Regions from separate parts of the Paenibacillus sp. FSL K6-2859 genome, predicted to be linked through region 2. Evidence: riboswitches for the same ligand, from Rfam matches in the RefSeq annotation. Region 2 holds a riboswitch; each other region holds the start of a gene.

Region 1 (3,282 bases), 2.5 Mb from region 2:
TAAGTATTTCAATCATAATTGTCTCCCCCTTTAGCTCGCAGAGTAACGACTCAGTCGTTTCTCCAAGTAGTTTTGCAGTGCTGACAACACAGAGCAGAACAATAAGTAGAATAATCCGGCTTCCGTATACACCAGCAGAGGCTCATACGTTGTAGAAGCTACCTGCTGCGCAGTTCTAAACATCTCCGTATAGGTAATGATTGCTGCCAATGAAGTGTCTTTGACTAAGCTAATAAAGGAATTCGATAACGGCGGTACAGAAACACGGGCAGCTTGTGGCAGAATAATGCGGCGCAGTGCCTGGGTACGAGTCATCCCAACGGAGAAAGCGGCTTCCCACTGACCTTTATGTATCGACAGAATAGCCGCACGGATGATTTCAGATGAATAAGCCCCTACACTAAGCGTAAATCCAATGGTCGCGGCTATGAAAGGGTCGAGCACAATTCCCACTGCCGGCAAACCATAAAAAATAATAAACAGTTGTACTAACAATGGGGTTCCACGAATGACCCATACATAAAAGCGGGCGATTAGCTTCGGAAGTATCCACGGGGAGAGACGAGCCAGTGCTGTCAATATCGCTAAGATCATTCCCAGTGCAAATGATATCAATGCCAATGGAATGGTAAAAGCCACCCCAGCTTTTAGCAGGGGTAGCAGTGAATCTAAGAAAATTTGTATTTTGCGGTCATCCATTTTTAGACATCCTTTTTTGGCTCCAAGCTGGTAAGCTTCTGAACCCTTGAATTATTTTGAAACGTCAGCACCAAAGTATTTCTCAGAAATCTTTAAGTACGTGCCATCGCTCTTCATTTCAACAATTGCATCACTAACTGCTTTTACCAACTCTTCGTTGCCTTTTAAGAAAACAGCTGCGCTTTGCGAACCGTCTGGAATCTCATCTACCACTTTAATTTTCACATCAGGCTTTTGCTTTTTCAGGTCTAGATAAGACAAACCATCATTTACAGTTGCATCAATTCGGCCTGAGGTCAATAGGTCCATCGCTTGATTGAAGCCATCTGTAGCTACAATTTCAGCCCCGTTCTCACGGGCGATATCAGACAGGTTACTGGTCAGAGATTGTCCGGCTTTTTTCCCCTTAAGATCTGCAAAAGTTTTGATATCCTCATTGTTTTCACTCACTATCAATACCGCTTTAGATACGATATACGGTTCGGAGAAATCATATTTCACTTTACGATCTTCATTAATGGATACTTCGTTAAAAATAACATCAAACCGCTTGGCATCCATCCCAGCAAAAATACCGTCCCACTGTGTCTCAAAAAACTCTGGTTCAACACCGAGACGCTTCGCTACTTCCTCAGCAATTTCTACATCAAAGCCGGTCAGTTTGCCCGAAGCGTCATGATAAGTAAAGGGTGCATAGGTCCCTTCTGTTCCTATACGCAATTTGCCGCTAGCTTTAACAGCTTCCAGACTGTTTTGTGCAGTGGCTGTATTTCCAGCATTCGTTCCAGCTGAAGAATTCTTAGACGTACCGGTATTCGAATTATTGCCGCAGGCCGCTACAAACACCACGGTTAACGCCAATAGAATAGTTAAACTTAGTTTTTTCATAATTAATTCCCCTCTCTTTACCCGGAATTCATCCGGTAAATTGTATACTACACTGGCCGCTGTATACCGTCAATGATTTTTTCCGATTATATACATCGGAATTGTAATATTAGGTAAATCTCTACCCTTATATTACCCATTCTTAGAATAATCCTTCACAAGATCCTCTCTTTACATCTCAGAAAGATATGGTATATTTATAAACAAATTAAATATGGACCTGTTATTTCACTAGGGGAGTCGGCCGACTGAGACGGAGCTTCAAGCTCCGGACCCTTGGAACCTGATCTGGATCATACCAGCGGAGGGAAGTGGAGCAGAATTTTCATCCCATGCATTTTAGTGTTCCTATGCAGAATGAACTTTTTGACCCATTTATTTCCCTTCGGAAATGAATGGGTCTTTATTTGTTTACAATCAATCACAAAACTTAAGCATACAAGAAGTTTATCCATCACAAAACGTTTAGGAGGTTCAATCATCACGACAATCCTATCCATTCAAGGCTTAACCTACTCTTTTCCGGAATCTGAACACCCCCCTGTATTTGCAGATCTATCCTTAGATATCAGCAGAGGAGAGTTTGTCTCGGTCATTGGGGCTAGCGGATGCGGAAAAAGCACGCTTTTCAAAACTATAGCAGGCTTGCTCGAACCCACTCACGGGCAAATAATAATTCATTCGAACCCGTCATCCTCTACTCGCTTAGGTCAGATCGCTTACATGCCTCAGCAGGATTTGCTGTTGCCTTGGAGAACCGTGCTCGACAACTGTCTTTTGCCCTGGGAGATTAAACCAACGTTTAGCAAACAACAGACGATCTCTCGCATTCAAGAAATGCTTTCACGTTTCGGTTTAGCCGATGTAGAGAGGGCTTATCCCCATGAGCTGTCGGGTGGCATGAAACAGCGAGTCGCATTTCTACGAACGCTTGTAGCTGGTGGCGGGGCCGGTCTTATGCTGCTAGATGAGCCGTTTGGAGCGCTCGATGCTATGACCAAACGTGAGATACACCGTTGGCTATTGGAGCTTTGGGATGAGCTCGGTCAAACAGTGATGCTCATCACCCATGATCTAGAGGAAGCGCTATTACTAAGCGATCGTATTTATTTATTGTCTGGAGGAATCCATAGCGAAATCCAGGAGATTGTCGTTGATTTACCGAGGCCAAGACATTACAAGATGAACTATGAACCCCGGTTTATAGCGTTACGGGAAGAGTTGGAGCGGAGACTGTATGCAGCCCATACCTTTTAAAAAATATGTAAACAATTACGTTCCCTTCATTCTACTGCTGTTGTTCATTCTTGTGATCTGGGAGTCAGCTGTTCGTCTTCACTTGATTCCAGCCTTTATCCTACCTGCACCTTCTTCAATAGGCATCGCATTGATCGAACACAGGCAATTACTCAGACCGCATTTATTGGCCACATTGCAGGAAATATGGGTAGGCTTTGTTCTCTCAGTTATTTGTGGTGCACTGCTGGGCACCGGAATGTACTTGTTTCGCCCCCTTGAAAAGGCCATCTATCCGTTCCTTATTATCAGTCAGACGATTCCGTTAATCGCGCTATCCCCCATTTTTATTATGTGGTTCGGGTATACGCTATGGAGCAAAGTGGCTGTTGTGTTTCTAACTGCTTTTTTTCCAGTCGTTGTGAGTACATATGACGGACTTCGTACAAGTGGTCAAGC
Region 2 (3,282 bases):
ATAACTGCCATACGGTTAAAAAGAAGACGACCGCCACAAGGGGCGGCCATATTAGCTTCCAGGTCGATCTCACGGCCGATATTTCTCCGTCAATTTATCCATGCTGATTCCGTTAGGGTTATGAGCAATTTTGATCTGTGAGATCACGCTTGGACTACCAGCTTCGATCAGCGCCTCCTGCATTTGACGAACAACCTCAAGCAGCTCGCTAAGTTCACCTTCCATCGTGGTTTCCAGCGGGTTCACCTGATGTTTAACGCCGGATTTTTGAATAACTTCAATTGCTTTATCGACGTATGGGATGGAATCCTCATTGTTTGGAGTCTTAGGAATTACTTGAATGCTGAGCAATGTGTTAGCCACAATAATCAATCCTCTCAATTTGTATAGGTAAGTTCAAAAAGCCAACTTTGATAACGAAGTAATTCAGGAAGCGGATTCGACATCGAATCTTGAACGAACTTGGGAAGTCCGGTCTACTCCGCCGGTAAAAAATCATTCGTGAATGCACTAGCTGCATCCAGCGGTTTGTCCAGCAGCTTCAAATCATACATCCAGTCGCCGTAATTCTGCCAGACCTCGGTTTTTTGCTCTCCCCAGCGGGGGGCGTCGTCTTTATATTTCGGGCTAAGCCATTTTTGGCTGGCTAGGACAAGCTCGGCATCAAGGTCAGGCACAGCTTTGGATAATGTAGCGGCAGCCTCTTCTGGGTGATCAATCGCATATTGATAACCCTTCGATGTGGCTTTCAGGAAAGCCTTCACCAAATCTGGATTCTCAGAAATCTGCTTCTCGCTCGTGGTCAGCACAGGGGTGTAATAATCGAGCTGAGGCGCATAATCCTTCAAGTACAGCATATCCAGAGGCTCTCCACGCAGTTCGGCTTCAATACCGGTCCAAGCGTAGAAGATCCAAGCGAAATCAATGTCACGTTTGACTGCGGTAAAATAGTCAGCTTCACCAATACTGATTAGCTTCACCTTTTTCACATCGCCACCAACAGGGTCCATGATCGCCTTCATGGCTGCTTCCTCGGCGGGAGAGCCCCAGCCTCCGTAAGTTTTACCCTCAAAATCTTTTGGCGATTTAATATTGCGATCCACTGGAGCGGCGAATCCCGACGTATTATGTTGAATAATGGCTGCAATCGAGACAAGGGGGACGCCTTGTAGACGAGCTAGAGTCAATCCTTCCTGAGCGCTGATCCCAAAAGCAGCTTCCCCAGAAGTAACCATGGTATCGGAGCCTGCTGCGCCAGGTTGAACGATTTCTACATCCAGACCTTCTTCCGCGTAATAACCAAGATCCTTGGCTACGTAAAGACCGGTATGATTCGTATTCGGTGTCCAGTCCAGTGCAACCTTAACTTTGGTAAGCTCTTTTGAAGCATTTGATCCGGTCTCTGCATTCGATTCCGCAGCAGTCCCTTTGTTTCCGGCTGTATTCCCGTTGTTGCTGCCGCATCCGGCAATCGCAAGAATGAGCATACAGATGAGGCTAAGCATGAGTGCTTTTTTGACATGCATGTCTTCTTCTCTCCTTTAAGGTTGCCAGATCCCGTCATCCAACATGAACCATAAAGTGTAGTATGTACATTTCTTCTACATCTTTTGTGATCTACACAAAAAAAAGCGCCCCGAGTGATCGGGACGCTGGCTTGGCGCAAGGTTAGTAAAGGTCACAGGGACCAAAACCAATTGGCAATTCCTACGCTGGCATTATCCAGATCAGGTATAAGGGTCAGTATCTTGTGGGATACAATCTCAGCCGGCCAATTCCAGCACCCCTGGTTCTATGAAGTTAACGGGTATTTCCACTTGAAATATAAGAAAGTTTAGGTTTTGCACCTATACTTTATAGCTTATATTTCTTGCATACGCTGTATTATAGACGGCTGTTCTCGGAATGTCTAGTAGCATGATCCTAAATTTTTCAAATCTCTTAGTCCGTTTTCATTCATCCAGATCTTTATGTTTCTTGCGATGACGCCGCTTAAGCTCAGTAACCAGAGCACCTAGTGTAAGGACAACACTGATCATTATCCCGCTCATAATCACGAAGAGAGCAAGAAACTCAAAGGGGGAATAGCTAACCATTTTACTCCACTGAATCTTTCCATCCAGATCGTCAATGACTTGATTCATGCCATAAATCCCACTTACCACCGTAAATACAGTGAGGATCATCAGCAGATTATCCCGGCGCTTCGACTGGAATTTATCTTGATACTGAAACAGGTCAGTCAAGGTTTCTTTTACTTCCTCGAATAGAGCATCGTTCCCGTATACTTTACGCAGCTGAAGAAAAATCTCCCGTCCTTGCGACTGTGAGATTAGCTCTAAGAAATAAAACTTTGCCGAGAATTTATTAATCGAGTAGATTAAATTATCGATCTCATCATAATCGTGGTTTATGCGTAGTCGGGAATGCATATTTGCCAGCTTTAGCAGAACGATTTTGTGGAAAATATTGAGTAGAAATCCGTAATAGTATTGCCCGTACATCTGGTCGGCCAGGCTAATGGCGATCTTTGGTTCAGCTCGGGTAAGGCAGCAAAAGGTCTGCTCATTCATCATATAATACGTGTCTGGGCCCCATCGATTATAGGAATGCTCATGACAATAATTCGCAATATACGCTGGATCGCTGGCACTGGCATAGGGCTTGCCGTTCAGATCAATTCCATCAAGCTGAGAGGCGCGATAGCGGATATTTACACTAATCTCATCAGAATCTCCTTCATTCTGAAAGCCATAAAAGGCTTGCACCTGCATTCTTTCATCTACGAAAAAGGGAAGGGTCTCGAAATAAGCCCCATTGATATCCGAGTGATCCAGAAAAGGCTCCAGTCCATCCACCAGATTTCGGAAGACAAAATCCTCTACCATCTCATAGGTCTGTTCCCCGCAATGGATATAGGTGTAATCATCCTGTACGAAGGTATTCTCAAGCGTCCGGAAGCGGTCCGCGAATTCCAGTGCAATACTAAAGGGAATCGAATCCCCCTCAAGCTGGACACGCATGGTCACAAATCCAAGCTGAAAAGGACATATGAATATATCCGTCGAGAGAATTTTAAAAAATATAGACTGCTGAGGAATCTCTAGGATACAGTCCAGATCATTGACTCTGGAAAAGCGGCGGAAAGAGTCCACATCCTTCTTGCGTGGAAAAAGAATGTGTGCAGCAAACGGTAAATAGGTACGCTCCAGCCGTTCATGGGAAACACAGTAGCCTTCTCCGTAATAAGCATTTTCTAGCTCTTTATTATCCAGAAAAAAA
Region 3 (3,282 bases), 170 kb from region 2:
AGAAAGTATAAGTTTCACGATATACTTTATCCTTATAATTCTCACATAAACGCTACCGTCCTTATAAGGACGCCGAAGGCGTTTTAGTTTGTTGGCTTCTATGGAGGTAAATGGGTAGACCTATCCTGAGTCCTCTGCACATGGGCAGAGCTTTAGCGCTATTCAATTAGCCGCGCAAAGTTCTAACTCGGATAAAATCTATCACACGTAACCCTCCGTTCATAAAAAGTTAAGTCGAGTTTACCACATCCTTTATTTGGTGGCAAATCTGTATATTATATCTGTTTAGCACTTCTCTATTTTAATATCATCCAAGAATTCTAAAAATTGATTGCATAGCATATAGATATAATTTGATATGAATAGGAGGTGTGAAGACATTGCCTGTCCTCTCTACAAGCACAATCATTAATTTACCTGTCGACGGTACCCGTCCAATAGATCAAGTTGTGATCGAAGTAGTTAACAATGGATCAGCTGGAGCGGCTTGTTATTTAACGGGTTTAGCCAATAGTGCAAGTCCTCAGACAGTCTTTATTGAAGAATTATTTGAGCTGCAATATCGGGAAACGTTAAGTAAGACCTACCCTATTGTAGAGGATTTATTTCAATTTAATTTTGTGTATTCACAGGAGCAATTAAAGATTCAGGTTTTTCTTGTGGATGTGAACGGTGTCTGGACGGCTGTTAATCTGGATGTGTTTCAAGTAAGCCGTATAACCTCGGAAATACGTGATAACGTATCGGTTACATCGACTGACTTCGCAGCGATCAGCTTTATGAGGAGTCCTGCCTTTACTATTCCACAAGGTCTTGCGGCTGAAATTAGACCGGCTGCTTTAGATATTCTATCCAAGAGACCTGTGCGTTATATGGTCGTTGCAGGTGGAACTCTGGATGGGACATTTGAAAATTTCCCTACACCAACTACGGATATTCCTGTCACGGACACAGCACTGCTTGTCAATTACACCTGCACTACGGTCACGGGTGGAAAGGTGATTATGCAAGGTACAGGATCAGGGATCTCTGGTGCGTATGCGAATTTGGCCGTTAACTTGCTTAACGAGCGGCTCTCTTACGAGCTTCAGGATGAGCCGGTTACTTTGGTAGTTAACTCACTCTCAGGTGATGATGATCTCGCCGTCACTTTTAAGATGTCCGAGCAATGGTGAGCGTTCTACACTTAGATACCGCGATAGGGATACCCAAGGAACGAAAATCATATTGTAAAAAGTTTACTTATGATATAAGTTATAGGAAGTTGAATCGCAATAAACGGGTGCTTGATGAAGTCAGGCTGAGATAGCGGCCTTATGCCGCTGACCGTCAATCTGATCTGGGTAATGCCAGCGTAGAGACGTTATTGTCGAGCATCCTTTTTTTTGATGCCATGCGCAAGCCTACCCATTAATGGGTAGGCTTTTTAAAATTACTCACATCATGCGAGCAACGAATCCAAGAACCTAGAAGGGAAGTTGTTGAAGCATGGAACAAGCTAAGCAAGGACAAAGGCAAGGACAACAAGACAAAGGGACGAGGTCACGGGGATTGAAGCTGACTGATATTCTGGTAACCATCGTGATCGCGGTCGTATTCGGTATTATCTATAAAATCTGGGGACCGATGTACGACGTGGTCAAACCGCTGGGTACCCATGCGGAGCAAACGATATACGGCATGTGGTTCATTGCCGGGACGTTCGCGTTTCTCATCATCCGCAAGCCGGGAGTGGCGCTTCTGGCTGAGATTGCGGCGGCTTCCGTTAGTGCGCTATTGGGCAGTGAATGGGGGCTTTCGACCTTGTATTACGGCGCGTTGCAGGGATTGGGCGCGGAGTTAGTCTTCGCAATTTTCCTCTATCGCAACGCGAACGTCTGGGTCACGTCGCTGGCCGCGCTCGCGGCGGCGGCGGGTTCGTTGGTGCTGGATTTCGGCTACGGTTACATTGAATCGTTGTCCGCTTGGAACTATACGCTGCTGATCGGACTGAGGGGACTCGGAAGTATCGTCATCGCCGGTATCTTCGCCTTCGGACTGTCCAAAGCGCTTGAGCTCACAGGCGTAACCAAAGTGTTGAGACCGGCGTCCAAGGCGGACTATGACGCATTGACACGACTATGACGCCTGGAGTCTCCATAGCTGCGAGAGTTAAGAACCTAAAGCTTAAGTTTGCCGGAGAGGACTCCTTGTTGTTCAAGGGCATTTCCCTTTCTTTCCACCAGGGGGAGAAGACGCTGCTGCTCGGCCCGAGCGGATGCGGGAAGTCGACGCTGCTGCAGGTGTTGAGCGGTTTGATTCCCGGTTCGATCGAAGTTCCGATGATCGCTGAAGAGACATTTGTTCCCGAGCGATGGGGATACGTATTCCAAGATCCGGATACGCAGTTCTGTATGCCATATGTGGACGAGGAGATGGCTTTCGTTCTCGAGAACATGGGCGTCCCCCGCGAAGAAATGGTAGGTCTGATCCGCCTTTATCTCGCTCAAGTCGGCTTGAATATTCCTGATATCCATATCGCAATCCAATCGTTATCGCAAGGGATGAAACAGCGATTAGCCATAGCTTCCGTTCTGGCTATGGAGCCAGAAGTGATTTTCCTGGACGAACCGACAGCGCTGTTGGATAGCGAGGGTACGGAGCTGGTATGGTCTGCGATCAGAAGCCTGTCCGAAGGCATTACCTTGATCGTCATTGAACATAAGATCGAAGGCGTAATCGACTTTTTCGATCGGATCGTCGTGTTATCCCGTGAAGGAGTAGTTATCGCTGACGGATCGCCGACGGAAATCTTTTCAGCTAAAAGGAGAGAGCTACAAGAATACGGAATTTGGTATCCGGGCGTTTGGGAGGACTATATCGAGAATAAATCCCGGAGGTCAGACTGCATTACTCGTTATTCAAACGCAAACGATCGGGAAGATGTCTATCTGGAAATGGACAGGTTTCGTGGGAAACGAGGGAACAGGGCGGTCATCGAAGTAGGGAGGGCAATCGTCACCCCGGGTCAATGGATCGGGATCATCGGCCATAACGGAGCGGGTAAGAGCTCCTTGCTGCTCTCGATCATGCGACTGATTAAGACCGAAGGGATATGCAAGATAGCAGGCCGGGAAGCGGAGCATGTTGCGCAAGCGGCCGAGCATATCGCATTCGTTTTTCAAAACCCCGAATTTCAATTTGTAACACATTCGGTACGGGAAGAGATCGAGTATTCGTTGTTGCTGGATGGCGTTCATTGCGAAATTCGGCGTGCGAAGGCGTATAAGCTAATGGAAGAAC

Evidence for each region. A riboswitch is a leader RNA that binds a small molecule or an ion and turns the genes downstream of it on or off. The one in region 2 is predicted to bind thiamine pyrophosphate.
Region 1: it holds a riboswitch for thiamine pyrophosphate, as region 2 does, so the genes downstream of both, MHB64_RS12955 (ABC transporter ATP-binding protein) here and MHB64_RS02185 (ABC transporter substrate-binding protein) in region 2, are expected to answer to the same signal.
Region 3: it holds a riboswitch for thiamine pyrophosphate, as region 2 does, so the genes downstream of both, MHB64_RS01485 (ECF transporter S component) here and MHB64_RS02185 (ABC transporter substrate-binding protein) in region 2, are expected to answer to the same signal.

The regions. Positions count from the first base shown of each region.
Region 1 covers NZ_JBBOYU010000001.1:2,951,182-2,954,463, reverse strand. Annotated here, with positions in the region: gene MHB64_RS12970 (amino acid ABC transporter ATP-binding protein) at 1-16, opposite strand, end outside; gene MHB64_RS12965 (amino acid ABC transporter permease) at 31-699, opposite strand; gene MHB64_RS12960 (amino acid ABC transporter substrate-binding protein) at 751-1,587, opposite strand; TPP riboswitch at 1,811-1,914, shown strand; gene MHB64_RS12955 (ABC transporter ATP-binding protein) at 1,945-2,844, shown strand; gene MHB64_RS12950 (ABC transporter permease) at 2,825-3,282, shown strand, end outside.
Region 2 covers NZ_JBBOYU010000001.1:490,655-493,936, forward strand. Annotated here, with positions in the region: gene MHB64_RS02175 (ABC transporter permease) at 1-73, opposite strand, end outside; gene MHB64_RS02180 (thiamine-binding protein) at 70-363, opposite strand; gene MHB64_RS02185 (ABC transporter substrate-binding protein) at 477-1,526, opposite strand; TPP riboswitch at 1,688-1,798, opposite strand; gene MHB64_RS02190 (hypothetical protein) at 1,953-3,282, opposite strand, start outside.
Region 3 covers NZ_JBBOYU010000001.1:318,903-322,184, forward strand. Annotated here, with positions in the region: gene MHB64_RS01480 (hypothetical protein) at 372-1,175, shown strand; TPP riboswitch at 1,269-1,380, shown strand; gene MHB64_RS01485 (ECF transporter S component) at 1,489-2,124, shown strand; gene MHB64_RS01490 (ABC transporter ATP-binding protein) at 2,121-3,282, shown strand, end outside.